3 regions of the Lactiplantibacillus plantarum genome follow, and region 3 is predicted to be linked to each of the others. Evidence: predicted binding sites of a transcription regulator. Region 3 holds the regulator's gene; each other region holds the start of a gene.
The links. Region 3 encodes Rex, which represses fermentation and respiration genes when NADH is low (regulators of the CRP and FNR family bind a similar motif). Its sites were predicted from a motif close to TTGTGAANTANTTCACAA; they were not measured.
Positions count from the first base shown of each region.

Region 1: the regulator Rex is predicted to act here: its motif matches at 6,346-6,363, upstream of E5260_RS11715 (nitronate monooxygenase).
Region 2: the regulator Rex is predicted to act here: its motif matches at 6,351-6,368, upstream of E5260_RS02515 (NAD(P)-dependent alcohol dehydrogenase).

Region 1 covers NZ_CP039121.1:2,470,602-2,481,556, reverse strand. The annotation lists gene E5260_RS11735 (cation:proton antiporter family protein) at 1-1,817, opposite strand, end outside; gene E5260_RS11730 (GrpB family protein) at 1,839-2,792, opposite strand; gene E5260_RS11725 (DedA family protein) at 2,926-3,600, opposite strand; gene helD (RNA polymerase recycling motor HelD) at 3,805-6,111, shown strand; gene E5260_RS11715 (nitronate monooxygenase) at 6,405-7,334, shown strand; gene coaA (type I pantothenate kinase) at 7,503-8,432, shown strand; gene guaA (glutamine-hydrolyzing GMP synthase) at 8,526-10,082, shown strand; gene E5260_RS11700 (AAA family ATPase) at 10,751-10,955, shown strand, end outside.
Region 2 covers NZ_CP039121.1:569,443-580,397, reverse strand. The annotation lists gene E5260_RS02535 (helix-turn-helix domain-containing protein) at 1-182, opposite strand, end outside; gene yjeM (glutamate/gamma-aminobutyrate family transporter YjeM) at 309-1,793, opposite strand; gene E5260_RS02525 (aggregation-promoting factor C-terminal-like domain-containing protein) at 2,090-2,485, shown strand; partial or broken gene E5260_RS02520 (iron-containing alcohol dehydrogenase) at 2,781-3,954, shown strand; gene E5260_RS02515 (NAD(P)-dependent alcohol dehydrogenase) at 5,182-6,303, opposite strand; gene E5260_RS02510 (copper-translocating P-type ATPase) at 6,666-8,591, opposite strand; gene E5260_RS02505 (cupredoxin domain-containing protein) at 8,591-8,860, opposite strand; gene E5260_RS02500 (cupredoxin domain-containing protein) at 8,876-9,250, opposite strand; gene E5260_RS02495 (mucin-binding protein) at 9,657-10,955, opposite strand, start outside.
Region 3 covers NZ_CP039121.1:2,651,872-2,662,826, forward strand. The annotation lists gene E5260_RS12490 (glycosyltransferase family 4 protein) at 1-879, opposite strand, end outside; gene E5260_RS12495 (APC family permease) at 1,095-2,930, opposite strand; gene groL (chaperonin GroEL) at 3,180-4,805, opposite strand; gene groES (co-chaperone GroES) at 4,861-5,145, opposite strand; gene E5260_RS12510 (CPBP family intramembrane glutamic endopeptidase) at 5,338-5,982, shown strand; gene E5260_RS12515 (redox-sensing transcriptional repressor Rex) at 6,147-6,824, opposite strand; gene E5260_RS12520 (ABC-F family ATP-binding cassette domain-containing protein) at 6,993-8,975, shown strand; gene tsaD (tRNA (adenosine(37)-N6)-threonylcarbamoyltransferase complex transferase subunit TsaD) at 9,862-10,908, opposite strand; gene rimI (ribosomal protein S18-alanine N-acetyltransferase) at 10,913-10,955, opposite strand, start outside.

The sequences.
Region 1 (10,955 bases), 180 kb from region 3:
GTTTGCTTATTCCCGGTAAAGATTAAGCGGTCACCGTACATAATCGTCGTATTTCCATTGGGCGCGATCAGTTTCCGATTACGGATGACTTGACTAATGGTAATATCCTGAGCAAACTGTAAGTTCTTAATTTGAACATCAGTATAGAGATGGTTGAGGACCCGGACTTCGTAGATGCTGTTTTCAGTATCATTGAGCAATAGCAAGGTTGACGGTGATTCAATTAAGGCGCGCAGTAAAGTAATGTTGGCCTCTGGTGTATTGTAGACTTCGACGCCTAGCTCTCGGAGTTCATCTTCATGTTCGTTGAGCACATTGCGGTCTTCAAACCGAACGATGATCCGCCGTACACCGTATGCTTTGGCGGCTTTAGCAAGCTCGTAGTTACGTTCGGCATCAATATGGCCGAGTACCAAAATATCCGTGTCAAAGACGCCGTGATCCTGTAAGTCCTGGGCTGTGAAGTTTTCCATTAAGGTCACTGGCACTTGCGCGTGGTAGGTTTGATAATTCTCAGGATGATTCGTGTACATTGACACGTCGTACCAGCCTTTTCGTAGCTGTTGTGCAACGGGTACGGTGCTTAAGTTAGCGCCGATAAAGTGGACCGCTGTTTTGACCAGGTCTTCTTTTTCAGCTGAATAAAACTTGTTAAAAATCAGGGGTGAGATGACACAAGTGAGTAGCGCTGCGAGTAAGAAAGCGCCGGACTGGTCACTAGTAATTGTCTTCATTGACTTGGCAACTCGAAGAACGGCTAATACCATTGTCATTGTCGTTGCAGTCAGCGCGGTACCGGCTAAAGCATTGGCTTGCTTGAACCGTAACTTTAGGACCCAGTAGCCGCCAATCTTGGCAACCATGTATGCTAAGAAAAATAGTGGAATTAATAGTAAGGTTTTGCCACTTGTTAATAAGGTCCGTAAGTTCAAATCGACGCCAGTCGTAATGAAGAAAATCGGGATGAAGAAGCCGTAACCAATAGCATCCAAGCGTTCGCGGGTCGTTTCACTAGGGTTCAAGAGTTTCAAGACGATTCCGGCCACAAAAGCGCCCAGGATGTTTTCAGCACCGACGGATTCGGCCACCGTGACCATCGTTACAATCAAGAAGAAGGCTAACCGAATATCTAGTTGTGTCGTCGATTTGTTAATATTTTGATAGAAGCGGAAGAATGGTTTGAACCGTAAGAGTAATAGTGCGGCAACGGCTAAAATGAGTAATAGTAACCAGAGACTTTGTGAGTTACTGCCGTAGACGGATGCATAGAGCGTCAGTCCCATCATCGGTACAAGTTCACCAAAGACCGAGATGAGCAGAATCGTTTGTCCGAAAGCCTTACTAAGCAATTCCTGTTCTTTTAAAGCTGCAATTACAATACCAAGTGAAATCGTGCCAAATAAAATCGCGGCAAGCCAGAAATCACTGAAGAGGCCGCTGACTTTAAAAGCAGCGGCGAGTAACAGCGATAGAACAATAATTGTGCTGTAGGCGTACACCGAAAGTCGAACTGGCGAATATTTCGGTGTGTTGACCGCGTTTTTTTGTTCTAAAGGTGTTAATGCCGTGCGCCGCTTCTTAAATAGGCTAAAGTCAATTTCAAGTCCACTTAAGAACAGCAGGACGATGACGCCAATCGTTGAGAGTTGTGAGATAAGGTCAGAGGTGTTCACAAAGTTAAACACGCTGGGGCCAATTACGATACCGACAATGATTTCCATGACGGCCGTTGGCAAACTGTTGATTTTGAATTTAGCCATGATAAGCGGAATTAATAATGCGGCTAATAAAATAATGACTAAGGAAACTTGATCCATGAATAAATACCTCGATTCGTTTTAGTACACACGGAGCTGATCATCATCAAAGCCCCAGAAAGCTTCGCTAGCATGTGCATCGGTGAAAACTTTCAGGATTTGGTCGACACCAGGGGCTAATTTGTCAGGCGTCAGTTGGCTCAATGGTTGCCAACTAATGGCCCCCTCGTATGAGCCGGCTAGCAAATCACCGTGATAGTGACTAGTGGTGTATAAGGTGCCAAGTGACACGTCGCCGTCCGCATTTTCGACCCACGTTACGGTGCCGACTAATTTCAATTGATCGACGTGCAAGCCGGTTTCTTCTAATACTTCACGCTTCATCGCGGTTACTTGTGATTCACCGCGATCAACATGGCCGCCGGGAAAAGTTAACCCCGACCACTGCGCGTCAATCTTATTTTCAACCAGGACATCGCCGGTCGCTGGATTGGTGATGAGGCACATGTTGACGAGTTCTGCACGGACGGTCCGGTCGTGGTGTTCATGCTGATCCTTAGTGGCTAACCAGTCTTGGGCCTTGTCATTGATGCTTGCCATGAATGCTGCTTTCGTTTGTAGGTAGGCTGCGAGATCGGCTTGCCCATTGCGCACACCTTTTTCGCGAATGGCAGTATACTTGCGGCCGTCTGTCCGGTGTGCATTGAGATAATCCCGGAAAGTGAGCAATTGCTGATAATGCTGTTCATCAGTTGTAATGATCACGTGGATGTCGTTAGCAGCTAATTGCGTTGCGTAAGTATGCGTTGTTCCAGCGACCGGTCGTGCGTGTAACGTAGCTACGGCAGCCGCCTGATCTTTAACAAGCAACGCCAAGTCAATTGTTGGACGCGCTAATAATTGGGGCATGGCCGTACTACCCACGTGACTACTTTTTAATAGATTCGCCTGTAATTGCTGGCGTAACAAGGTTTGATACTCGATTGCTTGCTTTTGCCAGTCAGATTGATAGGCAGTTAATTGAATTGGTTGCATAGAATCCCTCCACTCGAATAAGTCATTGAAAGGATACACTTTTTGAGTGGTTTTGAAAAGGAAAGACGTGCCTTTCAAAGCGAGAAGCAATAAAAAAAACACGATTGCAGATCAACCGTGTTGTGTGTGGCGCTTATTTGAGATTGAGTGTTGTCCGTTGTCGCCAGGTCTTAATCAGCGCAACCACTGTGGCTGGAATGAGCGCGGCGGCCATAATTCCTAGAAAACAGAGCGAGAGGTGGTTCTGTACGAAGCTGATCGAGCCAAAGAAGTAACCAAGTGAACAGCCGACACTGACCCAGATACCAACGCCAACTAAGTTCCAGATAGCGAAGGTCGGTTGCGGCATTTTAGCGGCCCCGGCACTCAGCGGGACAAAGGTCCGCACGAGTGGAACAAAGCGGCCAAACATGACAGCTTTCGCGCCATACTTAGCAAAAAATTGTTGTGCGCGTTGTTGCTTGGATTGGGGGAGGTGGCGTTGCAACCACGGTAAGCGAATCAGGTGGCGGCCAATTTCGAAATTGACAGTGTCGCCAATTACAGCAGCCACAAAGAATACTGGCACCAGAATCTGAATACTGAGGGCGTCGCTGTGAGTTGCAGCCATCGTGCTGGCGAGAAAGATCAATGATTCGCCGGGAAGAAATGGGAAAACGACCATGCCCGTTTCAAGAAAGATAACGGCGAATAATAAGATGTAAGACCAACTACCAAGCGTGGTTAATAGTGGGACGATACTTTGTTCTAAATGGGTTAAAATGGTTATTAAATTGACCAACGGCGCCACCTCCAATTTAAGTTGCATTTATTATAAGCGTCTGCGGGTTGAAAAACAGATGTAACCGATTACATTTCTTTCAGTTTAACACAATCGTAACTTTGATAGACCAATGTTCAAACAAATTTGCATAAAAAATCAAAAACTGGCGGCTGCCATGGGTTATTAATTGAGTCGGGCCGCCGATAGTGATAAAATTATTGTTCGATATTTAGGAATGGAGGGCGTTCAATGGCTAAGTCAATTAAAGCTGCAGAACAGGAACACTTAGATCATGTGGTTGCGAAAATTAAGGTGGCTGAAGAACAACAAAGCCAAACCATTACGCGCTCGGAAAAAGATCAGGCCGATATTAAACGTGACTTGCTGAATAACATCAATATTAAAACGGATAGTTACGAAGGCATGATGGAGACCGGATTATCCGTGCGGCAGCAACAACAGATGATGGATGAGCGGCAGAATAGTTGGAAGCACGCGACTAAGCAATTATCGACGTTAAAAAAGTTGGAAAAGAATGCTTATTTTGCGCGGATCGATTTTCATGAGACTGGTGAGCCTAAGCCTGAGACGATTTATATCGGACTCAGTTCATTTTCTGACACGCCGGATCACTTTTTGATCTACGACTGGCGAGCGCCTATTTCCAGTATTTATTATGACGGTGGGTTAGGGCACGTGACGTACCAGACTCCGGATGGTGAGCAGACCGTTAATGTGAAGTTGAAGCGGCAGTTGATGGTTGAGAATGGCCAGATCGTGACAGTCTACGATACTGATGAAGCCGTTGGTGACTCGATGCTACTAGAAGTGTTGGATGAAAAGTCCGATGTGAAGATGAAGAGTATCGTGACGACGATTCAAAAGGAACAAAATACCATTATTCGGGATACGAGTTCTGACCTCCTGTTTGTGCAGGGGGCGGCCGGTTCCGGGAAGACCTCGTCCGTTTTACAACGGGTCGCATACTTGTTGTATCGTTACCGGGGTAATTTGACGGCCGGACAAGTCATCTTGTTCTCACCAAATCAACTCTTTAATGATTATATTAACCAAGTATTGCCCGAACTGGGTGAACAAAACATGGTTCAGATGACCTATTTCCAATACGCATCGTACCGGTTACCACACATGCAAGTTGAAACTTTACAGCAGCGGTTTGAAACTGAAAATACACCGCAGATGGCAAAGATTACGAAGTTGGAAGGTAGCCTCGCATTCTTCAACGCGGTTACCACGTATGGCCGACATTTGGAACAAGCGGACATGCGTTTCCGTAACATTACGTTGAACGATGAAGTGATTATTTCCCGGGAAAAGATTAAATCGATTTACTACTCTTTCAACGAAAACTACCACTTAGCGAACCGGTTATCAGCAACTAAGGAAGAATTAATCAAGATTTTGAATCGCAAGGTTGAATCGGAGATGCGTTCCAAGTGGGTCGAAGAAGCGGTTCAAGACTTATCACGCGAAGAGATCAATCAATTATATGGCAATCAGCCGCGGGAATTTAAGAATGGCGATAAAGAGTTTAAATTCTTAGCACGTAAAATTGTGATGCAACGCTTAGGAAAAGCCCGGACGCAAATCGTGCGTAACCGTTTCTTGAGCATCAACATGCAGTACGCGCATTTCTTACGCGAAGTACCGAAGATCATCAAGTTGGCTGATCACGGTATCTCAGCTGCTGACTGGGATGCTACGGTTGAACGGAAACTAGCCGAGATTAAGGAACGTCATATCTCGTTAACAACGGTCTCAGCTTACATGTACCTGCATGACCTAATGACCGGAAAGCACGGGCAGCGTGACATCCGGTTTGTCTTCTTGGATGAAATTCAAGATTACAATGCCTTTCAGTTAGCTTTCTTGAAGTTTAGCTTCCCCCAAGCTCGCTTCACAATGCTCGGTGACTTGAACCAGGCGATTTTTACCAAGGAAAACAGCCATTCGCTGATCAATGAATTGGCCACGTTATTTGACCCTGAAAAGACGCGGGTCGTGCAATTGACTAAATCGTACCGGTCAACGCAACAGATTACTGATTTCACCAAGGAAATTTTAGTCAATGGTGAAGCCGTCACGGCTTTTGATCGTCAGGGCGACTTGCCAAATGTTGTTGTGACGCCTAACTTTGAAGCGGGGGTTGATCAAGTCGTTGATCAGCTAGCGATGAACGATTCTGAACGTGATACGACGGCAATTATCGGGAAATCCTTAGCAGAATGCGAGGCGCTCACGAAGGCCCTGAAAGCTCGTGGTGAGCAGGTTACGTTGATTCAAACTGAAAATCAACGCTTGGCTCCCGGTGTCATTGTAGTCCCGTCTTTCTTAGCAAAAGGGTTGGAGTTTGACGCGGTCATCGTGTGGAACGCTAATCAGGAAAATTACCAACGTGAAGATGAACGGCAACTATTATATACAATCTGTTCACGGGCCATGCACGAGTTAACGTTAGTCGCGGTGGGTAGCTTGTCACCGTTACTAGCGCGGGTGAACCACGCCTTGTATACATTAAATGAAGCAAAAGTTTAAGTCAGTTTAAGACAGTGAGTACCGCTCCATTCACCTGGAGTGGTATTTTTTTAGTTTTACTTGTGAAGGAAATCTTAAGGTGTGTCAGGATGATCAGTGGTGGAACAGTTGGGGAAGTGTGTCGGAATAGCTGAGAAAACGCTATCATAGCGATGGAATAAGCGTTAAAATTAACTCATCAAGTGCAGTAGTCGGTGAGAGACAATGGCCTTAATACTGACTAGGCACACAATATCGTGAAAATACTAACAACTAGTTAGAACGGTTGTTAGTGACCTGAGGAGGAAACGACGATGTCAATCACTGAAATGTTAGGTATTCAATATCCCATTTTTTCTGGTGCCATGATGCGAATTGCGACCCATGAATTAGTCGGGGCGGTTTCGGAAGCCGGGGGACTCGGTGTTTTAGGTTCAGCGGGGTTATCTGCCGAACAGTTGCGAGCAGAGATCCAAGCAACCCGCAAGCTGACGGATAAGCCGTTTGGTGTCAATTTAATGTTACAGATGAAGAACTGTCCAGAACTGGCCCAAGTCATCATTGATGAGGGGGTCAAGGTCGTGACGACTGGTGCGGGTAACCCGACTTCATATATTCCGCCGCTACACGCGGCCGGTATTAAAGTGATTCCAGTGATTGCTTCGGTCCACCATGCCCATAAGATGGTGGCGGCCGGTGCGGATGCGGTGGTTGCTGAAGGTCAAGAATCAGGCGGACATATCGGTCAAACGTCAACGATGGCATTATTACCTCAAGTCGTGGACGCTGTTGATATTCCGGTGATTGGTGCTGGTGGTGTCGGTGATGGCCGCTCGATTGCGGCGATGTTTGCGCTGGGCGCCCAGGGTGTGCAGTGTGGCACGATCTTTTTGACAGCTGAGGAGTGCCCGGTTCCAGCTAGTTATAAGCAACGGGTATTGGCTGCCAGTGACACGGATACAATCGTGACTGGCCGCAGCCAGCGCGATCCGGTACGGGCGCTAGTTAACCCGATGTTGGCGCAATACTTGCAATTGGAGCAAACTAACGCGCCGGTAGCAGAATTACACGCGTTAGCGGACGGTTCATTTGCGAAAGCCGTTGAAGATGGCGATATGGAACATGGTACGCCCATGGCTGGCGAAGTGGCGGGGATGATGACGACAATTCGGCCAGTCAAGGAAATTATTACGACGTTATTTGGTCAGGCTCGTGAGGTCGCGGCACAACTGAAAATCGAATAAGATACAGTAGCATAGCTCGGTACTAGGTCAGCGTTAACTAGTATCGAGCTATTAATGGTTATTGGCTATCAATTAGGAATCCGGTTAATTTGAATTTTAATCAGCGTTTGATAAGGGTTTCATGTTATAATCAACCCATTAATTTAGTAATGGTGGCAGACAGAAATCATGGAAGATCAGATGAACTATTATCGCTTCTCACGTGAACAGTGGAAGCAATTTTATCGTAACAATCAGCATCAAGTACCATTGACCGCAGCCAATTTGCACGAAATTGAGGCGTTTAATGACCGGATTAGTCTCGACGATGTCCGTGATATTTATATGCCGTTTGCGCATTTGTTGCAGGCCAAGTATGAACACTACTTGTCATGGCGGGAAACGGAGTCCGTTTTTTTACACCGCCAGAACCGCCAATCACCCTTTATTATTGGAGTGTCTGGAAGTGTGGCAGTTGGCAAGACCACCACAGCACGGTTATTAGAGATTCTATTTAAATATTTATATCCAGACCGGCGGACGCAATTGATTACGACGGATGGTTTCTTATACCCGAATGCCGAGCTCAAAAAGATGCAATTGATGGAACGTAAAGGGTTTCCGGAAAGCTATGATATGACGCGGCTGATCCAATTCTTGAACGATGTGAAGAGCGGAAAGCCGTTAGCGAAGGCCCCGGTATACTCTCATCAGACTTATGATATTGTGCCAAACCGCTTTGACGTGATCACGCATCCTGACATTTTGATTATTGAAGGGATTAACGTGTTGCAATTGCCAAGCAATCAGGCGATCTACATTAGTGATTTTACGGACTTCTCAGTGTATGTGGATGCGGATGCCGATTTAATTGAAGATTGGTACTTAGAACGCTTCAAGGCCCTGATGAAAACGGCTTTCCAGGATCCGACGAATTATTTCTATCCTTGGGCGATCGGTGATCCGAAGGACGCGATGGCGATGGCCGAGCGTGTTTGGGAAGAGGTTAACTTGAAAAACTTGAATGATTATATCTTGCCAACCCGTAATCGTGCGGATTTAATTTTGCACAAAGTTGCGCATCATGTGATTGATGCCGTGTATTTCCGCAAATATTAGCACCTAAGAAATTTCTCATACTGGTTGACCGAACGTTTAGAAATCAGTATGATAGACCTATTGAGCATTAATTAATCCAAAGGAGTGAACAACTTGGCAAAAACGGATACCGCGTCTTTCGATTCCATTTTGGTATTGGATTTCGGTAGTCAGTATAATCAATTGATTACCCGGCGCATTCGTGATTTCGGCGTTTATTCGGAACTACTTCCGAACACGATCACCGCTGAAGAAATCAAGGCCCGTCACCCGAAAGGTATTATCTTTTCTGGTGGCCCCAACAGTGTTTACGATGATGGCGCCTTTCGGGTTGACCCGGAGATTTTCAAGTTGGGCTTACCAATCTTGGGGATTTGTTACGGCATGCAACTGATGACCTACACGCTTGCGGGCGGGAAGGTCGAATCAGCTGATAACCGTGAATACGGCAAGGCGAACATTGACGTGACGAGTGACTCGGCGACCCTATTTAAGGACACGCCAGCTGAACAGTCAGTGTGGATGAGTCATGGTGACTTGGTTACTCAAGCACCTGATGGTTTTGACGTGGTGGCCACTTCTAAGAACTGCCCGATTGCGGCAATTCAAGATGTTGACCGGAAGTTATATGGGATTCAATTCCATGCTGAAGTTCGGAATACGGACTACGGTAATGATATTCTACGGCACTTTGCATTTGACGTTTGCCAAGCTGAAGCTAACTGGTCAATGGATGATTTCATTGATATGCAGATTGAAAAGATCCGCGCTGAAGTTGGCGACAAAAAGGTCTTACTGGGACTTTCCGGTGGGGTTGATTCCAGTGTCGTCGGTGTGTTATTGCACAAGGCCATTGGCACGCAATTAACAAGTATTTTCGTTGACCATGGTTTGTTACGGAAGGGCGAAGCTGATCAAGTTATGGCGAGCCTAGAAGGTAAGTTCGGCTTGAACATCATCAAAGTTGATGCTAAGGACCGCTTCTTAAGCAAGTTGGCTGGTGTCAGTGATCCTGAACGGAAACGTAAGATTATTGGTAACGAATTTATCCAAGTGTTTGATGAAGAAGCCACGAAGTTAAACGGGATGGAATTCCTCGCACAGGGGACCCTCTACACCGATGTGATTGAAAGTGGGACTTCAACGGCCCAAACAATCAAGTCACATCATAATGTTGGTGGTTTGCCAGAAGACATGCAGTTCAAGTTGATTGAACCGCTACGGACGTTATTTAAGGACGAAGCACGGGAACTCGGTGAAAAGCTAGGGATGCCGTCTGACCTTGTTTGGCGTCAACCATTCCCCGGCCCTGGTCTCGGAATTCGGGTTATTGGTGAGATTACGGAAGATAAGTTAGAAATCGTGCGCGATAGTGACTTTATCTTACGTGATGAAATCAAAAAAGCCGGCTTGGACCGTGAAATCTGGCAATACTTCACCGTATTACCAGGCATCAAGTCAGTCGGTGTCATGGGTGACGGCCGGACCTACGATTACACCGTTGGTATTCGGGCCGTGACATCAATCGACGGTATGACCGCCGACTTTGCACGTATTCCATGGGATGTCTTACAAAAGATCTCAGTGCGGATCGTCAATGAAGTCGATCACGTTAACCGCATCGTGTACGATGTTACGAGTAAGCCACCTTCGACAATTGAATGGGAATAGAAAATCATATAAAAATGAAATCGTAATATTGATTTAACAGTATTTGTGAGCTTATAAAATGGATGAATTGGTGGCGAATCTGAAAGATTTCCTATCAACAGTCTCACTAAGAATCGTGGAGGTCTTTAGTCACTTAGGAGTGATTAAGGATTTGCACGATTCTTTTTTTATTGGATTCTTGTTTGTTCACAAAACATTGCGGATAATGTAAGTAAGTAGAGATGTATCATATAGAGTGTGGAAGAACTGTTATGGCAATTACAGAAGTTTAAGACTAAATCTAATTGATAATTGATGAACCAAATCACAAAGAGTTTGTTAGCACTTTTGAAGAGTGAATCAAAGAGAACCCAGAAAATAATTTCTAAGTTATGAAAGTGGTAATGATTTTTACAAAGAATTGAATGAAGCTTATTAAAAAACAAACTTTTATTTAAGCGTACTAATTCAGATTTAATGCAGGCGTAATATCGATGGTGTAATAGGATTATGAATGGTTTGTTTTCAGAAGTTAGTGCAATCAAGGTTAAATTCTGAGTGATAATTTTATTTTTTATCATTAGTAGGACATTTTTTGACATTTGTGACTAGTGATATTGCAGTGCACGATACAAAGGTGATAGTGTAGTTAGTATAGAATAGTGAGTGAAAAGGAGTGAGGAGGGGTCATGAGTAATTATCTAGTGGGTCCTGATAAGAAAAATCTGTTTGGTCGGCGGTCAACGTGGGATTTTGATCAGGCAATTGAAGCGTCCAGTGATGGAGATGTCATTGAGATTGAGGCGGGATTTGATCCGTTCAACGGTCAAAATAACCAATCTATAGTTATTACTAAAAGTATTACAATTCAGGGTCACGTTGAAAATAGAGAGA
Region 2 (10,955 bases), 1.2 Mb from region 3:
CTCAACGTACTAACCGCGACCCCTAATCGCTGACACAGCGCCAGTAATAGCCGGGCATTCGGCACGTAGCGATCATTTTCAATTGCTGACAGCATCGATTGTGCACAAATTCCCCGGGCAGCTTGCTTTTGATTGAGTTGCTGGGCTTTGCGTGCCTGCTTTAACGCAGTTCCCAATGTCATGACCATTCCCCCCTAGATAGCTTTTGCTAATGAGTGTACTAAATTTCCCATATTAAGGCACTTAAAAAATACCATTCAATGCTGTTTTATCAGTCAGCAATCGAATGGTATTTTGAAATTGGTTATTTAATTGACATGCCGTTCTCGAACTTGATACCAAATAATCCCGGCCACACCGAAGACAATTGGTCCAACTAACATCCAAATCGTATTTTGAATCTGCCCAGTTTCCAAGATTGGCTGGATCAACGTGAAAACATTCGCACCTAAGACGACAATGAACACGACCCAACTAATAATTTTCGTCCAAGTCAATGACTTGTACACTTCAAAAGGCTTAACAATGTTCTGGTTTTCCTTAAACTTCGGAAACGCGTATAGCAAGAAGAGGTATGGTAACGTCATCGAAACGTTCGCCATCAAGGTCAACACATTGTAAAAGGCTGACGCGTCTGCCGTTGCAAAGGACGCCACCAAGATGATCACAATCACGATGGCACATTGAACCATCATGGCATAACTTGGCATACCAGCTTTGTTGAGCTTCGTAAATTTCTTCGGCCACAGTTCCTTAGGTGTTCCCAAGATAAGCGTCTTCAATGGTGAATAAGTTAAGGTGAAGAAGGCCCCACTGTAAGCGAGGAACATCCCTAAGCCGGTGTACCGTGCAAACCACAGTCCCATTGTCTTAGCGGCCGCTGTACTCAAACCAAACGCTTGCCCTAAAACATAGCCCAAGTTTTGCATCATGACATAACTAATATTACCGAGGTTAGTCGTTGGATTCGACAAAACGGCTTGCCAGTTCGTACTAATCCCCCAGCAGAAGATTCCCAGGCCATAGCCTAAGGTAATGACGATGGCAGAAATAATAATTCCGCGTGGGAAGGTCTTTTCGGGGTTCTTGGTCTTATCAACCATCCCACCGAGAACTTCTAGCCCACCGTAAGCAAAAATGGCGAAAACGGCAAACCCGAGTAACCCGACTGGATGCTGATAACTTGGATTTGGTGACGTCATCACATGTTGTAACGGTTGTGCGAATTGTCCGTGATTCAAGGCTAAAACGACCCCCGAAACCACTAACAGGATTGCCGTCAAACTGGTCACCGCCAGGCCGCCTAAACTCGTGACCCGCACAATGCCTTTCATCCCTTTGATGGAAACGAACGTCACTAGCACCATCCATAGACAGGACAAAATCCCAATCATCTGCGTCGCATTCAGACCAAACATCGCAAAGCGCTGCGTTTGATCGCTCCCAAAGAAGATGGTCGTAAACGGAATCCAGACTTTAGCTGACGTTGAGACTAACCAAATAATGTACGACGCAAACCACATGAACGTGCCCACGAACGCAAATTTCGCATTCACACTCACTTCCAGCCACTTGTACATCCCGCTACTATCAGACTTAACCGCTGCCCCGAACTCCGCCATCATTAGCGCGAACGGGATGAAGAACAGTACGGCTGCGACTAGGTAAAATAGAATCGAGCTGTAACCCATTAAATAATAGGCCACCGTACTATTGGCAAATCCGAAAACGGTCGTAAAGATCATCATGACTAGCGCCATCAATGTAATCTTTTCATTATCTTTTGTTGCCATTATTGCACTCCCTCACTTACTCCTTTAATACTTTTGTAAAGCTATTCCAATTTAAGATTACCGAACGAAGGCAATAAAGCGCTTTAGTTTTCCTAACAATATTATGATTTTTTCATGTGATAGTCAGCGCAATTATTCATCTAAACAATTGCTGCAACAGTTATTGACAACAACTATTTCATAACGGAAACGTTCATTTAATAACATAGTAACTTTTCTTTAACATAGCTGACACATAATTGGCGTATTCTACACTTATCAGCTTAGGGAAAATATAAAACGGGGTTATACATATCATGAAAAAATTTAACTTTAAAACCATGTTGCTATTAGTTTTGGCTAGTTGTGTCTTCGGGGTCGTCGTTAACGTGACTACTAGTCTTGGACCACAAACCACAATCACCGCCCAGGCCTCCAAGAAGCTTAGCCAAGCCCAGCAAATTGCCAAGATCAACGCCAAGCTTTCGAAAGCCAACCGCGCTGCCAAAAATTGGATCGCCTATCGTGAATCTGGATACAGTTATACGGCTCGTAATGGCCGCTGCTACGGTCGCTATCAATTGTTGCGCTCATACTTACACGGCAACTTGTCACCCGTCAATCAGGAAAAACGTGCTAATACCTACGTCGCCTCGCGCTACGGCTCCTGGGTCAAGGCCAAACGGTTCTGGCAACATCATCACTGGTACTAACCCAATTTTTCTATTGGATCACACTAAAAAGACGACTAATTACTAAGATTGTGAATCTTTGTAATTAGTCGTCTTTTTGTAGGCAGTAATATAAAATAGCATGAGGACTATAGTTCACCGTCATTTAACACTTGGTTACAACAGGTATGCCGTGATTGCCGCACCTTTTCTAAACGATATTGTGAAAAATATAATTAATTAGCCAAAAAGTATTGCAAATTGTAATTATTACGACTATAATTTGATTCGTAAATTAGTAATGATAGCGATTACAATATAAAAAGAGGTTATTAATATGACTGAACGTAATTTTGATTTCTTAATGCCTAGCGTTAACTTTTTCGGTCCTGGTGTCATTAGTAAAATCGGCGAGCGTGCCAAAACTCTTGGTATGCACAAGCCAGTCATCGTCACCGACAAATTTCTTGAAAGTCTGCCAGACGGCGCCGTTGCTCAGGTGCGGCGGTCACTGGATGCTGCCGGGATTGACTACGTAATTTATAATCAAGTTGAACCCAACCCTAAAATTCATAATATTCAAGCTGTTAAAGCCTTATATCAAGCCAATCAAGCGGACTCCCTGATTACCATTGGCGGCGGTTCTGCCCACGATACCGGAAAAGGTGCCGGCATCATCATGACTAACGGTGACGACATCACTAAGTTAGCGGGGGATCGAAACACTCAAGAATGCCCTACCACCACTGATTGCGGTCAACACTACCGCTGGGACTGGTTCTGAATTGACCCGTCACTGTGTCATTACGAATGAAGAAACGCATTATAAGTTCGTCGTTGCTTCATGGCGTAACATGCCACTCGTGTCCTTTAACGATCCCACTCTCATGCTAGATGTTCCTAAGGGACTCACGGCCGCAACTGGCATGGATGCTTTTGTCCAGGCTATCGAACCCTTTGTTTCTGTCGATCACAATCCGATTACCGATTCACAGTGCATCCAGGCCATCAAATTAATCGAAACATCATTACGCGAAGCCGTCGCCAATGGGCATAACCTAGAAGCCCGGACACACATGGTCGAAGCTGAAATGTTAGCCGGCATGGACTTTAACAACGCCAATCTAGGTTACGTGCACGCCATGGCCCACCAGCTCGGCGGCCAATATGACGCGCCCCACGGTGTCTGCTGCGCGCTGCTCTTACCCTACGTTGAAGAATATAATCTAATCGCGTGCCCCGAACGTTTCGCCGAGCTCGCCAAAATTATGGGCGAAAACACTGATGGCTTATCGACTCGTGATGCTGCCGAATTAGCTATCAAAGCGATGAAACAACTCAGCGAAGACGTTGGCATTCCGCATTCCATCAAGGAAATTGGCGCCAAGATCGAGGACTTCGAACACATGGCGACTAATGCGCTTAAAGACGGTAACGCCTTCTCTAACCCACGCAAAGGTACTAAAGAAGACATCATCAAGATTTTCCAAGCCGCATATGATGCCAAGTAATCCCCCATTCAAAGTTAACTAAATCATTCACAGCAAATAATCGGTTCAAGAATTCATAGTAAATTCTTGAACCGATTATTTGATTGGGACCTCTCTACAACTCGAATCGTTACTCGGCAATGCCATGCACCCCACGTTTGGACGCGCTATTCAAAATAAACACCGCAACAATAAACCGACAAACACAGATAAGAATATCTATCAGAACACGCATTGTGCAAATTAATTTGTCCTGATTTGTGATTAAAACGTGCCAAGTTTAGATTGTTATTCGTCAGCCAGTGCGCGTCCTATTCCGACCTCCGGGGCTGGGTGACAATTGCTGGAACGTAGCCGACGTCGATTTGAGCTAACGCCCAACCCGCGTCATCTCAAATACGAGTCTTATTCTAAGCCGGAAGTACCCCACTTCCGACTAAGAATAATTTGGCTACTGAGCATTGTCACCCAGCCCCTCCGGTCTCAAGAGTGTGAGGGGCCACGAGTTGAAGCCGAGCATTGCCTAGCCAACGGATTAATGCGGTTTTGGCATTAGTCCGTTGGCGTAGCAAGCACAGGCTTTAGTGGCCCCGAACACGTTTCGGGAAGCCGCTCAAATGGCTAATGAACGACCACCGAACTCGGTACAATTTGTTGTTCGCTATTTGATACTGGAACTTTAAACAAAGCGTTAGGTGTATTAAGCCCTCTGTCAAGAGCTTAAATCTTACTACACCAATTCAGGATTAGTGAGCTATCTCAATATCATTTTCACCCTGACAGTTGATTGACAAAATTATGGTTTATGAAAAACAATGACGAATTCACCAAAAGTTGGGTACGCACATGTCCGCCATTCGAACACTGTCCCGACTGGAAGGCGTTTCGGCCAATGCCCAGTGGTGAAATTTCACTTAGCAAGCGTCCTTGGCTTGGTTAGTGAAAGGCCAGTATTTGAGACGTGGGCTTCGGCTTAAATCTGTGCCCACCACGTTCCGGCAGTTGGCAGAAATGCCTGGAGGTCGGTGTAGGACGAACTAACTAAACAAGTTTACGCTGAGTCGAACTTTTTCCCAGCGGTCCATAGCTGGCTGTTTTTGAATTTAAGAACCGGCACGTTTTAATCACAAATTATGCAAGCCGTCCAAGCGGCTTGTGTTTAACGCAAAAAACAGCGATGTCAAAATCAACTTTTGACATCGCTGTTTTAGAAGTTATTCATCATAACTGATGGCACCCAGCCGGCAGCTATTTCCCCGGTTGATAATCTTCATCAATGATCAAGACAGGTTTGATGGTCTTGCCGCTACCTGAATCAGCATTAGCTTGATTAATATCCTCAAACTTATAGAACTTTTCGGTCTTTTCAAATGGGAACATGCCATGTTGATAGAAATCGATTAACCGTGGAATATCAACGCCAGGGATGGCATCACCCATGTTAACACCAATGACTTTCTTATCATCAACACACAAATCGTTCCATGAGCTAATGGTGATATTTTTGGCCGTAACGGCAATCAAAGCAGCAGTCCCACCTTGAGCAAGTGCGTGGATTGCAGAAACCATAACTGGTTCTACCCCAGTCGTATCAACGGCAAAGTCGACCCCGTAACCATGCGTCAACTTCTTGATTGCTTCAACTGGATCTTCTTCCTTACTGTTAATGGCATGAGTAGCACCTAATTCTTTGGCGAGTTCTAGCCGTGAATCAACAATGTCGACCGCAATCACTTCGGTACAGCCGGAAATCTTACCAGCCATCATTGCCGCTAAACCAACCGCACCAGTCCCAAAGACTGCAATTGTTTGTCCTGGGCGCGGCTGTAAACTGTTCAAAACAGTGCCACTTCCGGTGACATAGCCGCAGCCTAAAGGTCCCAAGCGACGTAAATCTAGTTCTTTTGGTACTTTAACCGCATTACGTTGGTCAACTACCGTATGAGTCGTGAAGGAAGATTGGTCGAACATATCACTGATATGGTGCCCGTTTTCTTGGAAATGGTCGGAACCATCGGGACGAGTCCCACTCAAGTTATAGTCGGCATAATTCCGACATTTAGTTGGCATGCCTTTCAGACAGTTATCACATGTTCCGTCAGCGTAAAATGATAGAATAACATGGTCGCCCACTTCAAAATTAGTTACTTCTGAACCGACCTTTTCGACGATTCCAGAACCTTCGTGTCCTAAAATTACTGGATAACCTAACGACGCATCACCCCGCCGAATTGCTTCATCAGAATGGCAAATTCCAGTCGCAACCATTTTGATTTGTAAATCAGTTGCTTTCATTTCAGCTAATTCAATATCATCTTTAATGACAAATGGATCGTTTACTTTATCAACCACTGCTGCTTTAATTTTCATGTTCAAACCCTCGTTTCAAATAGTATGTAAACCGCTTACAATTAATATTGTTACACAATACACAATTTGATTCAAGCGCTTACAAAAGCATCTAACACCACACTTATCTCCGTTAAATGGGCATTCTTCTAATTTTACACTAACGATATGATACTTAATTAGTGTAAATCTAATACTCTTTTTTACTGATTGTGAAGAATTTATAGCCAGTTTTCTTCCTTAAATTGTCGACTCAAAAAGCGGGTGTCGCCTCCAGCTCAACAACGTGAACTGGCGTTAGACACCCGCATATTTTGTACCATTAACACACATTTCTGCTTGTTTAACAAGCACGATTTCATCCGACGCTATCTGCTCATCGTCTACGCAGGTTGGGCGTTCGAACTGATCTTAGCTTTATTTAGCAATACCGAACTCGTGACTACGGACAATGAACTAAAGGCCATTGCTAATCCGGCCAATTCGGGGCTAAGCGTCAGCCCAATGGCAAAGAAGAGGCCCGCCGCGACTGGAATCCCGAGCACGTTGTACACGAAAGCCCAGAACAGATTAAGTTTGATACGGTTAAACGTCTTCTTACTCAATGCCAACGCCCGGTCAACATCACGCAGATCGTTCTTAACAAGCACGATGCCACCAGCATCGATTGCAATATCAGTTCCGGAACCCATGGCAATCCCAACATCCGCCGTCGTCAACGCGGGGGCGTCATTAATACCATCGCCGACAAAGGCCACCTTGCCAGCCTTCTGGAACGCGTGAACGTGCTCAGCCTTATCACCTGGCAGCACATCAGCAATCACTTCATCAATACCGACTTGATCCGCCACAGCTTGTGCGACCCGTTCGTTATCGCCGGTTAACATGACCGTCTTCAAGCCACGTGCTTTCAAACTCGCAATGGCTACCTCAGACGTCGATTTGGCGACGTCTTGAATGGCAATCAATCCAATGATTTCGTGATTTAAGCCCACGTACACGACCGTTTTCGCCGCGTCCTGAAGCTCAGTGGCTTGGCGTTGTAATTCAGCACTAATCGGCTCATCAGTTAATAATTTATGATTACCGACCACCGCTAATTGGCCCTCAACTTGAGCAGTCACACCTTTACCCTCGATGGCTTGGAAGTTCGTGGCGGTTGGTGCTTGAATACCACGGGCCGTGCCGCGTTTTAATATTGCCGCAGCTAAAGGATGTTCCGAAGCCGCCTCTAAGCTAGTGGCAACGCGCAGTACTTGGGCTTCGTCGCCGATAACATCGGTCACTTGTGGGTGACCAACCGTAATCGTTCCCGTCTTATCAAAGATCACCGTTTTAACGTCATTGACAGCTTCCAAGACCTCACCATTTTTAATCAGGATCCCCATCTTGGCACCACGGCCGGTACCGACCATTAGTGCGGTCGGCGTAGCTAAACCTAGCGCACACGGGCAGGCAATCACGACCACAGCGACCGCAAAAATCAAGGCATTCGCGAGGCTAGCATTCAAGAAAACATACCAGGTCAAGAAGGTAACGATAGCAATAATTAGCACAATCGGCACAAAGATATCAGAAACTTTATCGGTCAGCTTTTGAATCGGTGCGTGACTGTTTTGTGCTTTTTTAACGAGCTCAACGATTTGAGCCAGCATTGTCTGGTCACCGACCTTGCTAGCTTTGAACTGAAAGGTCCCATTACTATTAATCGTTGAACCAATGACAGCGTCCGCCACCGTTTTTTGAACCGGCATACTTTCTCCCGTCACCATTGACTCATCAACCGTTGAGCGGCCAGTTGTAATTACACCATCAACGGGAATTTTTTCCCCTGGCTTGACCCGAATAATGTCGCCGACCACTACTTGATCCAACGGCACTTTTACAAATTCTTGATCGCGTAACACTTCCGCTTCCTTGGCTTGTAAGCCCACTAGCTTTGCGACCGCGCTGGACGCGTTGTGCCGCATTCGTTCTTCAAAGACTTGGCCGAGCAAAACGAAAGTGGTCACAAGTGCGGCACTTTCAAAGAAGACTGCTTGCCCTGTTGCCATTGCGTATAAGCTGTAAAAATAAGCCGTCGCAGTGCCAATCGCCACCAAAGTATCCATATTGGCATGGTGCTTAGTAAAGGACGCCCACGCACTTTGCAAGAACGGCCGAGCCGAAACAGCCATAATGATGGTCGTCAGAATCAACTGCGTCCAATCACCACCCGGGAGCATCCAGCCAAAGGGCATCAAAATCATATTAGCCAGTAGTGGCAGGGAAAATATTAATGAAATCCAAAACCGTTTCGTCGTGTTCATTACGCAATCACCACCTTGCCACTCACCATGTCCATCCCACAACTAAAGTAAAATTCACCGGCTCGATCAGTTGGTACCGTCACCGTTTGCGGTTGGTCAAGGGGTAACTCAGTCGTAAAGTGCAAGTCGGTTGAATGTACTTGCTCTAAGCACCCCTGCGTACTCGTGCGCGTAAACGTTAATTGGGCCGGTACACCTTGTTGTAACGTTACTTCTGCTGGGTCATAATGGCCGTCTACTGTAATATTGATTTGTTGTCGTGCGCTCATTTGATTTTCCTCCCACTATTTAATGATTAATTTTCCATGAAACATGTCCATCCCACAGGCCCATTGATATTCGCCAGACTTACTCGTATCAATCGTAATTGCTTCAACTTGATTTTGTGGCAATTCCTGATTGATACCGAAATCACTGAACACCACGTGATCCAGACAACCAGATGCATCTTTGCGCGTAAAATTAAGTACCGCCGGAACCCCTTTTTTCAACACGATTTGCTCTGGCGAATAGCCACCCTTAACCTCCACATCAACCTGCTGTAAATCATCAACCGCACTCGCGGTGACCGTTGTCGTAGCATGCTTCCCGAAGAACCACCACAGAATAAACCCAATTGCTAACCCACCAATTAATAAGACTAATACTTTAATCATCATTTTATTCGTCCCTTTCTCATTATCGTTTACACTTGTAATCTATATGTGTATATTAATCTTTTCGTTTACAATTGTCAACGATAAATGTTGTTTTTAGGCATAACCCTTAATTTTTTAAACGCCCCACCCAGTTGCTACTATCATATGTCTGACATTTAGTGTCACTACAAAAAGTGCCGCGTACGTTCCTTTGCTCAGTTATTAGTCGCCATTTCGACCGGTCAACTGACCGCATCAAAAGTACCAACGACGATATCACAAAAGGCAATCACTACCGTTTAATAAGAAACGTCAGTGATTGCCTATATTAATCATTCAAAACTAGCTGTCCCTCAAAGGAACGTTAACCCCGTCAATCCCGGTTCCTAAAGATCCGCAACTCACAACGGGTATCATCTCACAACTGTTAATCGCGGGACTTAATCTTCAGCCAACCTAAAATTGAACTCAATGCTAATCCAATCATCCCCAAGAGTGATAATTGCGTATTCTGCTCGTCCGTCTGGGGAAGGGTCGTCATCCGATGATGCTTAGTGGTACGTTTTGATACCGCCGGTGCACTAACCCAACCAATACCTGAAACGGACGCAGCTGTTTTCTGCTGATTCGTCTGCACAACGCTTTGATCTGACTCTGCTTGTGATGGCTGTGACGTCCGTGATTGTTCAGCCTGATTACGACTCAAATTGGCTTGATCACTTAATCCATCTGGTTGCTCAGAATCAGCTGGCTGACTCGGTTTTTGCAGTTCCCCTGGTTTTTCGGATTGACCCGGTTCTTCCGGTTGACTCGGTTGCTCGGGTTGACCCGGCTCTTCTGGTTGACTTGGTTGCTCAGGGTGCCCCGGCTCTTCTGGTTGACTTGGTTGCTCAGGTTGACCCGGTTCTTCCGGTTGACTTGGTTGCTCAGGTTGACCCGGTTCTTCCGGTTGACTTGGTTGCTCAGGTTGACCCGGTTCTTCCGGTTGACTTGGTTGCTCAGGTTGACCCGGTTCTTCCGGTTTGATTGCCGATTTCTTGTAAGTAACCACTACAACCTGATCGGCAGTTGTGACACTCACCTGCTGGGCTGCCACTTCTGTTAATGTGGTCGTGGCACCCGCTACAATTGGTGAAATAACGCCCGCCATTTCCGTTACCGAGACTGGTACCCATTCTTGGTATGTCACTTCGCCCGTCACTAAATCAATCATCGCATTGCGTTGAAATTGGACGGTTTGTAGGACCGAGGCTGCGGCTGTCGTGCCATCCTCATAAACATAGTGAATGATTCTAGTAACGGTGTGCGTTAAATCGGTGTCGCCACCCTCATCTGGAAACAAGATATTCGGATTGTCAGGATCAACTGGCTGTCCTGGTCGAGCAGGATTGCCTGGTGTTACCGTAATAATACGATGGTCATAAGTCACGATTGTCGTCATCAGGTCCGGATCAGTAATCGCGACCGTTTGAGCCGCTACAGTCCTTATGTCCGGATCAGTATAGCCTTGGACGACTAGCGTTGGTGACGTTACCGCGGCAAATTGACCACTGCCAACTAAAATCCACGCATAATCAGCTTGACTCGTATCAACTAATCCATCACCGTTTAAATCATAGCCTAAACATTTGCCAGTCTTTTTTTCAATAATTGCTGTTCGTTGGTAAATAACCAATTGCTGGACGGTCGTGGCAATCGATTGATGGGTCTGTCGATCAATATAGCT
Region 3 (10,955 bases):
CTGTCGATGGGTCAATCCTAATTGCATCAAGCGGTGGTGCAAATGATGCTTATCCGCTTGCGAAATGGGCTTCTTATTCAGGATCCGTCGAATCATCGCATACACCGTATCCGTAATTGGCACTCCCAGGATCATAACCGGAATACCAACTGAGATTAAGGTGACATTTTTCAATCCAAATAATGAGAACACAGCCGTCATAAAGCCGATAAACAACGAACCGGTATCACCGAGATAAATTCTAGCTGGAAAGAAATTATACGGAAGAAAGCCAATCATCGCCGCAACTAAAGTAAAAATCAACAACGAAACGAACATATTAGCATTCAAGAAGAACAACCCGATGATTCCCATGGTACTCAACGAAATAATCGAAACACCGGTAGCTAGCCCATCCAGTCCATCAATTAAGTTCACCGCGTTCGTGATAGCCAGTATCCACAGTAAAGTCACCGGTAAACTCAGCCACTGAAAGTGAATCAGCCCCAGCAACGGGAACGTGAAGGTCGTCATTCGGATACCACCAATAAAGTAGACCTCCAAAGCGGCTAACGTAATCCCTAACATTTTTTGCCGTGGTTTTAGCTCATAAATATCATCGATAACACCAGTCGCAATAATGATCAGCTCACCACCGAGTAGTGCGAAAAAAATGCGACTGGGAAACTGGTGCATGAGATACAACACAGTCGTCCCAACGGTGTAAGAGATAAAAATAGCCAAGCCTCCCATTGTCGGCATTGGAATTTTATTGACCCGTCGTACATTTGGTTTATCCACGGCACCAATTTTAAATGCAAGTTTCCGCACAAACGGCGTCAAGATCGCAGAAAGTATCATGGTCGCCACTAGGCTTACTAGGATTTCAAATCTGATCATTTGTGCGTAACTCCCTTCTCACTCTATTACGATAATTATACAAATCCCAGTGACGCTTGACAACTCGCTTCACTAAAACTTAGTAAAGGCAACACAATTCGTTCACATTTGCCGGTCACTGGGCTGATTAAGTATCTAAATTATAACCTTAGTTACTCATATTATGACACAAAAATAAAAACCCGGTAGCTATACCGGGTTTCAATACTAAGTCACTATTCTTTTAAATGGTAATTATAAGTTGAAACAATAATATTTTCACGAGAATTTAATACCGCTCGTAATCGGAGACTCGTTTGATTATGCAAAATATTCTGCCATGGTTTCTTCGGCACGAATTGTGGGACAAGAACCGTTGTCGAGAAGTTGCGTTCCGCTGCTCGTTTAGCAATCACATCGCAGAATCGTAACGTCGGTGTTGCAATCGACCGATACGACGAATGGATGTCCACGAAACGGACGTCTGGGAAGGTCTCTTTGAACTCTGCCGCCGTCTTGTGTTCCTTTTCAGGGTTCTCATCAAAGGACACGTGCATCGCAATGACGTAATCTCCGATGGATCGCGCGTAGTTGACTGCTTGAGCAGTTACCCGCGTCACATTCGAGACGAGGACGATCACCGTTGCACCGTCATAATCATGAATCGCCGCTTTTTCCTTGGCAACCACGCGTAACTGGGCCGCAACCCGGTTATAGTGCACGTGGATTCGGTAGAACATGTACAGTAAGAGTGGCATAACGATTAAGTATGGCCAAACATTGCCGAAATGTAGCAAGAATAGGAAAATCACTAGGAGAATCGAAATCAACGCCCCAAGTAAGTTTACCGCCGCCTTCATCCACCACCATTGCCCCCGTTCGCGGAACCAATGAATAATCATACCAGATTGCGACAAAGTAAATGGGACAAAGACCCCCACCGCATAAAGTGGAATCAAAAGCGTCGTCTTCCCATGAAAGATAAAGATCAACGCAATTGCCCCGACCGCCAATGAGATAATCCCATTGGAGTAGCCCAAGCGGTCCCCACGATCCATGTAAGCATGTGGTAGAAATTTATCTTTAGCCAAGTTATAAGCTAAAATTGGAAAGGCTGAAAAACCAGTATTTGCCGCAACGGCCAGAATTAACGCCGTCGATAATTGTAACAAGTAGTAGAATAAGCCGTGACCAAAGACCGCCGTAGCAATTTGTGACAAGACGGTATTGTCTACTTGTGGTTTAACGCCTAAGTAATAACTTAAATAAGTAATACCACCAAAGAAGACGGCCAAGACTAATGACATAATTGCTAACGTGTTCGCCGCATTCTTGCGTTTCGGTCGTTTGAAGTTTGGCACCGCATTACTGATTGCTTCCACCCCAGTCAGCGAAGACGAACCGGAAGAAAAGGCCCGTAAGAACAGCACCAAGGTCATCCCTTGAACCGGTGCTCCAACTGCTGCGGAGGCGTGGTAAGTTAAGTTACCACTCGCAATATTCATAACGCCCCATAGAATCATGCCGATAATCATAATAATGAAAAAATAAACGGGAAACGTTAAGAATGATGCGGATTCGCGCATTCCACGCAAATTTAACGCCATGATGGCGATGACAATCAGTACGGCAATCAATACTTGATAATTAGCTAGCGCCGGAATCGCCGACGTGATTGCTTCAGTACCAGAAGTGACGGAAACCGCTACGGTCAGCATATAATCAACCAGCAGTGATCCCCCGGCAACTAACCCGGCTGGCCGCCCCCAGTTCGTACTTGCCACCACGTAGGCGCCACCGCCAGATGGATAAGCCCGAATAATTTGTCGGTACGACATCGTAATAGCAAACAACAGCACTAACACAAGCGCCGCCACGTACAATTGATACATCAACGCGGCCGCTGAAAGTGTAATCAAAACGGTCGTAATCTGTTCAGTACCGTAAGCCACCGATGATAGCGCATCTGACGATAGCAGCGCCAGTGCCTTGAACTTGGTGAGTGCTTGCCCACCCTCGTCCATGGTTTTTAACGGTTTCCCAATAACTAACCGCTTTAAATAACGCCACATGATAATAACTCCTTTATTCCAAAATAATTATCCCAAAGTAAACTGAGTCAAAGTAGATTCTACTACTTTACCCTGCCAAATACTACCAGTTAAATGTCGGGTGCTTCACCGCACCCACATTTTGCGTTAACGACTAATCCTACCGCTCTAATATGGATAAATCAATACCTTTATTCTAGTCGATTCACACCCTAACAGCACTAAAAAAGCACTTACTCAGCCGAGTAAGTGCTTAATGTTACGATTTGTTTACATCATACCGCCCATACCTGGGTTTGGTGCGGCTGGTGCAGCTGGTGCATTTTCTTCAGGTTTTTCAGCGACAACGGCTTCAGTCGTTAAGAGAAGGGCTGAAACAGAAGCGGCATTTTGTAAAGCAGAACGCGTTACCTTAGTTGGGTCCACGATACCAGCTTTGATCATGTCAACCCATTCATCAGTTGCGGCGTTGAAACCAACACCTGGCTTTTGTTCCTTCATCTTTTCAACGATAACAGAGCCTTCCAAACCAGCATTTTCAGCGATTTGGCGAACTGGTTCTTCCAAAGCACGTTTAACAATGTTGATCCCAGTTTGAACGTCACCAGTTTCCTTCAATGCAGCAACATCTTTGATAACGTTAATCAAAGCAGTACCACCACCAGCAACAAAGCCTTCTTCAACGGCGGCCCGAGTTGCGTTCAAAGCATCTTCAATCCGGTATTTACGTTCCTTCAATTCAGTTTCAGTAGCGGCACCGACACGAACAACGGCAACCCCACCAGCTAATTTAGCTAAACGTTCTTGTAACTTTTCTTTGTCAAAGTCAGAAGTTGTTTCACCGATTTGGTTACGGATAAATTCAACCCGTTCTGAAATAGCATCCTTGGAACCAGCGCCTTCAACAATGGTGGTGTTATCCTTAGTAACCGTAACTTTGTTGGCTTGACCTAATTGATCGATGGTCGTGTCCTTCAATTCAAGGCCAAGGTCGTCAGTGATAACCGTCCCGCCAGTTAAGATAGCGATATCTTGTAATTGTTCCTTACGCCGATCACCAAAACCGGGTGCCTTAACGGCGACAACGTTAAACGTCCCACGCATCTTGTTCAAGACTAAGGTTGGTAAAGCTTCACCAGAAATGTCATCAGCAATGATCAACAATGGCTTGCCTTGTTCAACGATGGATTGTAATAGTGGTAAGATATCTTGAATGTTTGAAATCTTCTTATCAGTAATTAAGATATATGGATTGTCAAGATCCGCTTCCATCTTATCATTATCAGTAACCATGTATTGTGATAAGTAGCCGCGGTCGAATTGCATCCCTTCAACAACGTCTAAACTAGTATCAACACCACGTGATTCTTCAATCGTGATAACACCGTCATGACCAACTTTTTCCATGGCTTCGGCAATCAATTTACCAGTTTCTTCACTTGCTGAAGATACAGAAGCGATTTGCGCAATATCTTCTTGCGTCTTAACTTCGTGTGCCATAGCGTGTAATGAGTCAACCGCCGTCTTAGTAGCTTCTTCAATCCCACGACGAATGCCAACAGGGTTAGCACCGGCCGTAACGTTCTTCATACCTTCATTAACGATTGATTGTGTTAAGACCGTTGCAGTAGTCGTCCCATCACCAGCGATGTCATTAGTCTTTGAAGCAACTTCAGAAACTAACTTAGCACCCATGTTTTCGAAATGATCGTCTAATTCGATCGCCTTAGCAATCGTTACACCATCATTAGTAATTGTTGGTGAACCATATGATTGTTCCAAAACAACGTTGCGACCCTTAGGACCTAACGTTGACTTAACTGTGTCAGCTAATTGATCGACACCTTTTAGCATCGCTGAACGTGCATCTTCAGAGAACTTTAATTCTTTAGCCATTATCTCTATTCACCTCATGAATTTAATTTATTTTAAGTTGCGCAATTTAAATGGATTAGTCTTCGATTGCAACGATATCTTTTTCGTGCAATACCAAATACTTAGCACCTTGATACTTGACTTCGGTACCGGCATACTTATCGAATAATACTTGATCGCCGACCTTCACGCTGGGGTCAACTTTTGTCCCGTTATCTAAAACACGACCGTCATTGACGGCAACAACCTTACCGCTTTGGGGCTTTTCCTTAGCGTTATTGGCAATGACAATACCGCCAATTGTTTGTTCTTCTTCTTCTTGTTGTTGCAAGATAACGCGATCTCCTAATGGTTTTAACACGTGAATCCCTCCATTTATTCTTTTTTAGCACTCCTCAACCTCAAGTGCTAATTACATTGTCAACTATATCATTTTAATTCAAGATTGCAAGTGATTTGTCAATTATTAGTCAAAGAATGTCAAATCGACTATAATGAATACTATTGAAGTATCAATAAATCTTAAATCAAACTTTTAAAAGGACGTGACTTGATGGTTAATCGCCGCCAATCAATCTTTATTCTTATCATCTACTTTATTATTTACGCACTACCGAGCGTCCTTGTGACTGCTTTCCATCAGCTAGGGGCCCAAGTATTCGTGATTCAAACGGTCGACTACTTAGTCGGTGCAATCCTACTCATCTGGTTGGCGAGTCGCATGCGGACAAAAAACGTTGTTGAAAAACAACCAAGTAACTGGTTCATGACGTTCATCTGGGGATTGATCGGTCTTGTCCTAGTCATCGTTGGTCAAGTCATCATTTTAAAAATGACGGCTTTACTGGGACAGTCAACAGCGTCAACCAACACGACCACCCTCTTAACTGTTGGGCAACAATATCCCGCTTTCTTCTTAGCCATCATTGTCGGTGCCCCGATTATGGAAGAAATCGTCTTCCGCAAAGTTATCTTTGGCAATCTAAGTGCGGTTACTGGTCAGATTGGGGCGGCCTTGATTTCTAGTGTGCTATTTAGCTTTGCACATGCGGATGGTCACTTTATCCTCTATGCCTTTATCGGGTTATTATTCTGCTGGTTATACCAGCACACCGGTCGGATTCAAACATCGATGACGGCTCACATCCTAATGAACGCATCGGTTGTGTTACCCACATTATTAGGCTTACTGCACTAGTATCATTACTAGGTAGCGCTAACCTAGCGTTTCAACGTTAATTTTCACCGAATATTTATACGTTACAATCAATGATTCGTGATCTAAGTATGTTAAAAAGGCTTTCCTGAATAATTCAGAGAAGCCTTTTTATAGCCATTTAATTTCAAAGATAAAGCGAGTTATTAATCTTCAGTCTCATTTTCATCGTCATTACCATTGTCACCTAATTGCTGACCGTAATGTTCAATGAAGTAGATCAATGTTTGTAATTCGTTGGTCAAATCAACGTTCTGAACCCGTACTGTCTCAGGAACGGAGATTCGTAACGGCGTAAAGTTCATGATTCCTTTGACGTTTGCATCAACCAAGTCATCGGTAATTTTCTGAACAACCGTGGTTGGCACCGTTAAGATAGCAATCTCAATCTGTTGTTCGATCAATTGCTTTTTGAGCTCCGTCATTGGGTACACTGGAACCCCACTTTGGACTGTATTGGCAATCGCCTCGTTGACATCAAATGCTGCTGAAATGCGGACATTACTGTTTTTGTGAAAATTAAAGTTCAGTAGGGCGTGGCCCAAATTACCGACCCCAATTAAAGCAACATTCGTTAAGGTGTCTTGATTTAAAATCTTTTTGAAAAATGCAAGTAACGTTTCAACATCGTATCCATACCCTCGTTTGCCGAGCGCCCCAAAATACGAGAAATCTCGCCGAATCGTTGCTGAATCTACTTTAACCGCCTCGGACAACTCGGTCGATGAGACCCGCTTCTTATCTGCATCTAGCAAGATATTTAAATAGCGGTAATAAATCGGTAACCGTTTTGCCGTTGCCCGTGGAATTTTTGTTTCTGCCATTCGGACGTGTCCTCCTAATTAAAAGTTTGTGAATTTGCTGACACTATTCTAGCATAACGCGTGACTTTGTGAAATAATAATTACTTATTATTCCGAATAATTGGGTCAGGCCGTTACAATATGCTACAATTATGTCACGAATTAAATGTGAAAGGAGCTTAATAAAGCGTGATTTTACTACAAGTACAGCAAGTTATGCGGCGTTTTGGCGCCGATGTCTTGTTCGATAACGTACAAATGGATATTCAAGAACACGCTCGGGTGGCCCTCGTCGGTCGAAACGGGGCCGGAAAATCAACCTTACTTAAAATGATTGCCGGCGAAACGGTACCGGACGAAGGCCAGATTTCAATGCGCAAGGGCTTAACAATCGGTTACTTGGCGCAAGACCAAGGACTGGATAGTAACAATACGATTTGGGAAGAAATGAGTAGTGTCTTTGCTGAGTTACATGCCATCGAAAAACGGATGCACCAGCTCGAAAATCAATTGAGCGACCCCGCAATCATGAATGATGAGCAGGCTTATCAACAGACCCTGAAAACCTATGATCAGATTCAAACTGAATTTCAACAAAAAAACGGGTACGGCTACCAAGCTGAGATTCGGGGCGTGTTGCACGGCTTCCAATTCGACGCCGAGGTGTACGATAAGTCGGTGACGGCACTATCCGGTGGACAAAAGACCCAGTTGGCCTTGGCCAAGTTGTTACTTGAAAAACGGGACTTGCTTATCCTTGACGAACCGACGAACCACTTGGACGTCGAAACCCTTACTTGGTTGGAAAGCTATCTCCAGTCTTACTCTGGTGCGCTGCTAATCGTTAGCCATGACCGCTATTTCTTAGACCGGGTCGTTAACGAAGTCTATGACTTATCACACCATGAAATGGTGCACTACACTGGCAACTACGACCAGTTTGTGCAAGAAAAAGCGGCTCGAATCCAAGCACAATGGAAACATTATGAAAAGCAACAAGCGGAGATCAGCAAGCTTGAAGACTTTGTTAATCGTAACATCGTGCGTGCTTCTACGACAAAACGGGCCCAGGCTCGGCGTAAGCAGTTAGCAAAGATGGACCGCCTTGACCGCCCTGATAGTGACGAGAAGACTGCCCACTTTGGCTTTCATGCGGCTAAACAAAGCGGCAACATTGTGTTGACCGTCAAAGATGCAGCCGTGGGCTATGATGGTCAGATTCTTTCGGAACCCGACAACTTGAATATTAAGAAACATGAAGCTATTGCCATTGTTGGACCGAACGGTATTGGAAAATCGACTTTCCTAAAGAGTATTTTGGGACAGATTCCATTCATTAAAGGCCAGGCCGTTTTTGGCACCAACGTCGTTACGGGCTACTACGATCAAGAGCAACGTAATTTAAACGACAAAAAAACCGTCCTCGGTGAACTTTGGGATGAACATCCCACCACTCCTGAAAAAGACATTCGTACCATTTTGGGCAGTTTTCTCTTCACTGGTGAAGATGTTGATAAACCCGTTCATGCCCTATCTGGTGGAGAACGAGCCCGGTTACTGTTGACCAAACTTGCCATGCAAAATGACAACTTCTTAATCTTAGATGAACCAACTAACCACTTGGATATCGATAGCCGTGAAGTTTTGGAAGTCGCCCTCAACGACTTTGACGGCACCCTTTTGTTCGTGTCACATGACCGCTACTTCATTAACCAAGTCGCCACGAGTGTCGTAGAGGTTTCTCCGGAAGGCACGGAACTCTTCTTAGGTGATTACGACTACTACATCGACAAGAAACAAGAGCAAGCTGAAATCGCGGCTGCGGCTGCTAGCCAAGCGGCCGAAAAAGCTGCTGAAGCCGGTGCAGCGGATTCAACCAGTGCCACAACTGCTGCTCCCCGCTCCAAAGGCCAGCAAAATTACCAAGCCAGCAAGCAGCAACAACGTGAAAAGCGCAAGCTCGAGCGCTCAGTTGCCGCCCTGGAAGAACAGATGACTGCCTTAGATGAACAAGCCACACAGATTCAAACTGAAATGGCGCAACCTGAAGTATCGGCCGATGTTGGTAAACTACAAGACCTACAAAAAGAACTTGAAGCCATCAATACTCAACAAGAACAAGTTGAAACCGAATGGACCGAACAAGCTGAAGCTTTAGAAGAATTGAGCTAATTTTCCAATGACTCATCAGATAAAAATAATAGTCGCCTCAAGAATTAATATAATTCTTGAGGCGACTATTATTTTGCCCCTATCCGCGGCATAAATCATGATTGAAAGGTGCCGGTTAGGTGGGTTCCTGTTCGTCAGCAATGCGCGTCCGATTCCGACCTCCGGGGCTGGGTGACAATTGCTGGAACGTAAGCCGACGTCGATTTGAGTCTTATTCTAAGCCGGAAGGAACCCACTTCCAGCTAAGAATAATTTGGCTACTGAGCATTGTCACCCAGCCCCTCCAGTCGGGATGCCGCTCGAATGGCTGATGAACGGCCACTGAACTCGGTACAATTTGTCGTTGGCTATTTTGATACTGAACCCTTTAAGTCAAATATCAGAGTGCCTTCTCCACTTTTTCGAAATATTCAATTATTACTACGGTAATTCAGAAATAGTGAGTTATCACAAGACCTTTTCAATCTGACAGTTGATTGATAAAATTAACGTTTATGAAAAACAACGACAAATCCAGCAAAAGTTGAGTACGCCCCTATCAGCCATTCGAACGCTATCCCGACTGGAAGGCGTTTCTGACAATGCCCAGTGGTGAAATTTCACTTAGCAAGCGTCCTGTGCTTGGTTAGTGAAAGGCCAGTATTTGAGACGTGGTTTTTCGGCTCAAATCTGTGCCCACCACGTTCCGGCAATTGGCAGAAATGCCTGGAGGTCGGTGTAGGACGAACTAACTAAGCAAGTTTACACTAACTTGAACTATTTCCAGCGGGCTTAAGATGGTCATTTTTGATTCTAGGAATCATCCTCTTTTAATCATAATTAATGAAAAGATACTAAAACGGGTGTGAAAAGGACTGACTTTTCACACCCGTTTATAACTACTTCATTACTTCAACATACCTGGCATCCAATCAAATTCTAAGCTTGGATCGGCATTCAGCGCCGCGTCGCCGAATTGGTGATGCTGATATTGAACATAGCCCGCAGCACCAATCATGGCACCATTATCACCGCATAACTTTAGAGGCGCTAAGATTAGTTCTGTGTCAGGAAAAGCGGTTGGTAAATCTTGTTGTAACCGTTCACGTAGCCCCTGATTAGCTGCAACGCCACCGGCTAAGACTAATTGCTTAACTGGATATTGTTTGAGGACTCGTAACGTTTTACTCATCAGAACATCAACCACGCTGGCCTGAAAGCTAGCCGCTAAATCGTTCTTATCCAGAGTCGCGCCAATTTGATCTGCGTGATGGACCGTATTGATGAACGCACTCTTCAGCCCACTAAAACTAAAATCGTAATTATCTTCATCAATCATTGCTCGCGGAAATTTGAAAGTGTCGTGACCTGCATGTGCCATCTCGTCAATGACTTTACCTGCCGGATATGGAACACCCAATACCCGACCGATTTTATCATAAGCTTCACCAGCCGCATCGTCACGTGTCTCACCAATAATCTCAAACTGCCCATCTGCTTGCATGTAGACCAATTCAGTATGACCGCCAGAAACTAATAGTGCCATTAGCGGAAATTCGAATGGCTTAACAAACCGAGCGGCATAAATGTGCCCGGCCATATGGTTAACTGGAATCAGCGGTAATTGGTGCGCGTATGCCACTGTCTTAGCTGCATTAACACCGACTAACAGTGCCCCCACTAGACCGGGGCCATACGTCACGGCAACAGCATCAAGGTCAGCATACGTCACGTGTGCCTCTTGAAGTGCGGCTTCAATACAAATTGTAATTTGTTCAATATGATGACGGCTGGCAACTTCAGGAACCACGCCACCAAACCGTTTGTGACTATTAATCTGCGTTGCAATCACGTTGGATAAAATCTCATGGCCATCTTTGATCACTGCCACACTAGTCTCGTCACAACTGGACTCAAACGCTAAAATCAAGTTTTGTTTTTCCACGGTTCCCATCCTTTTAATTAATCATTTTACGCATGATCCACGCATCTTCTTCGGGA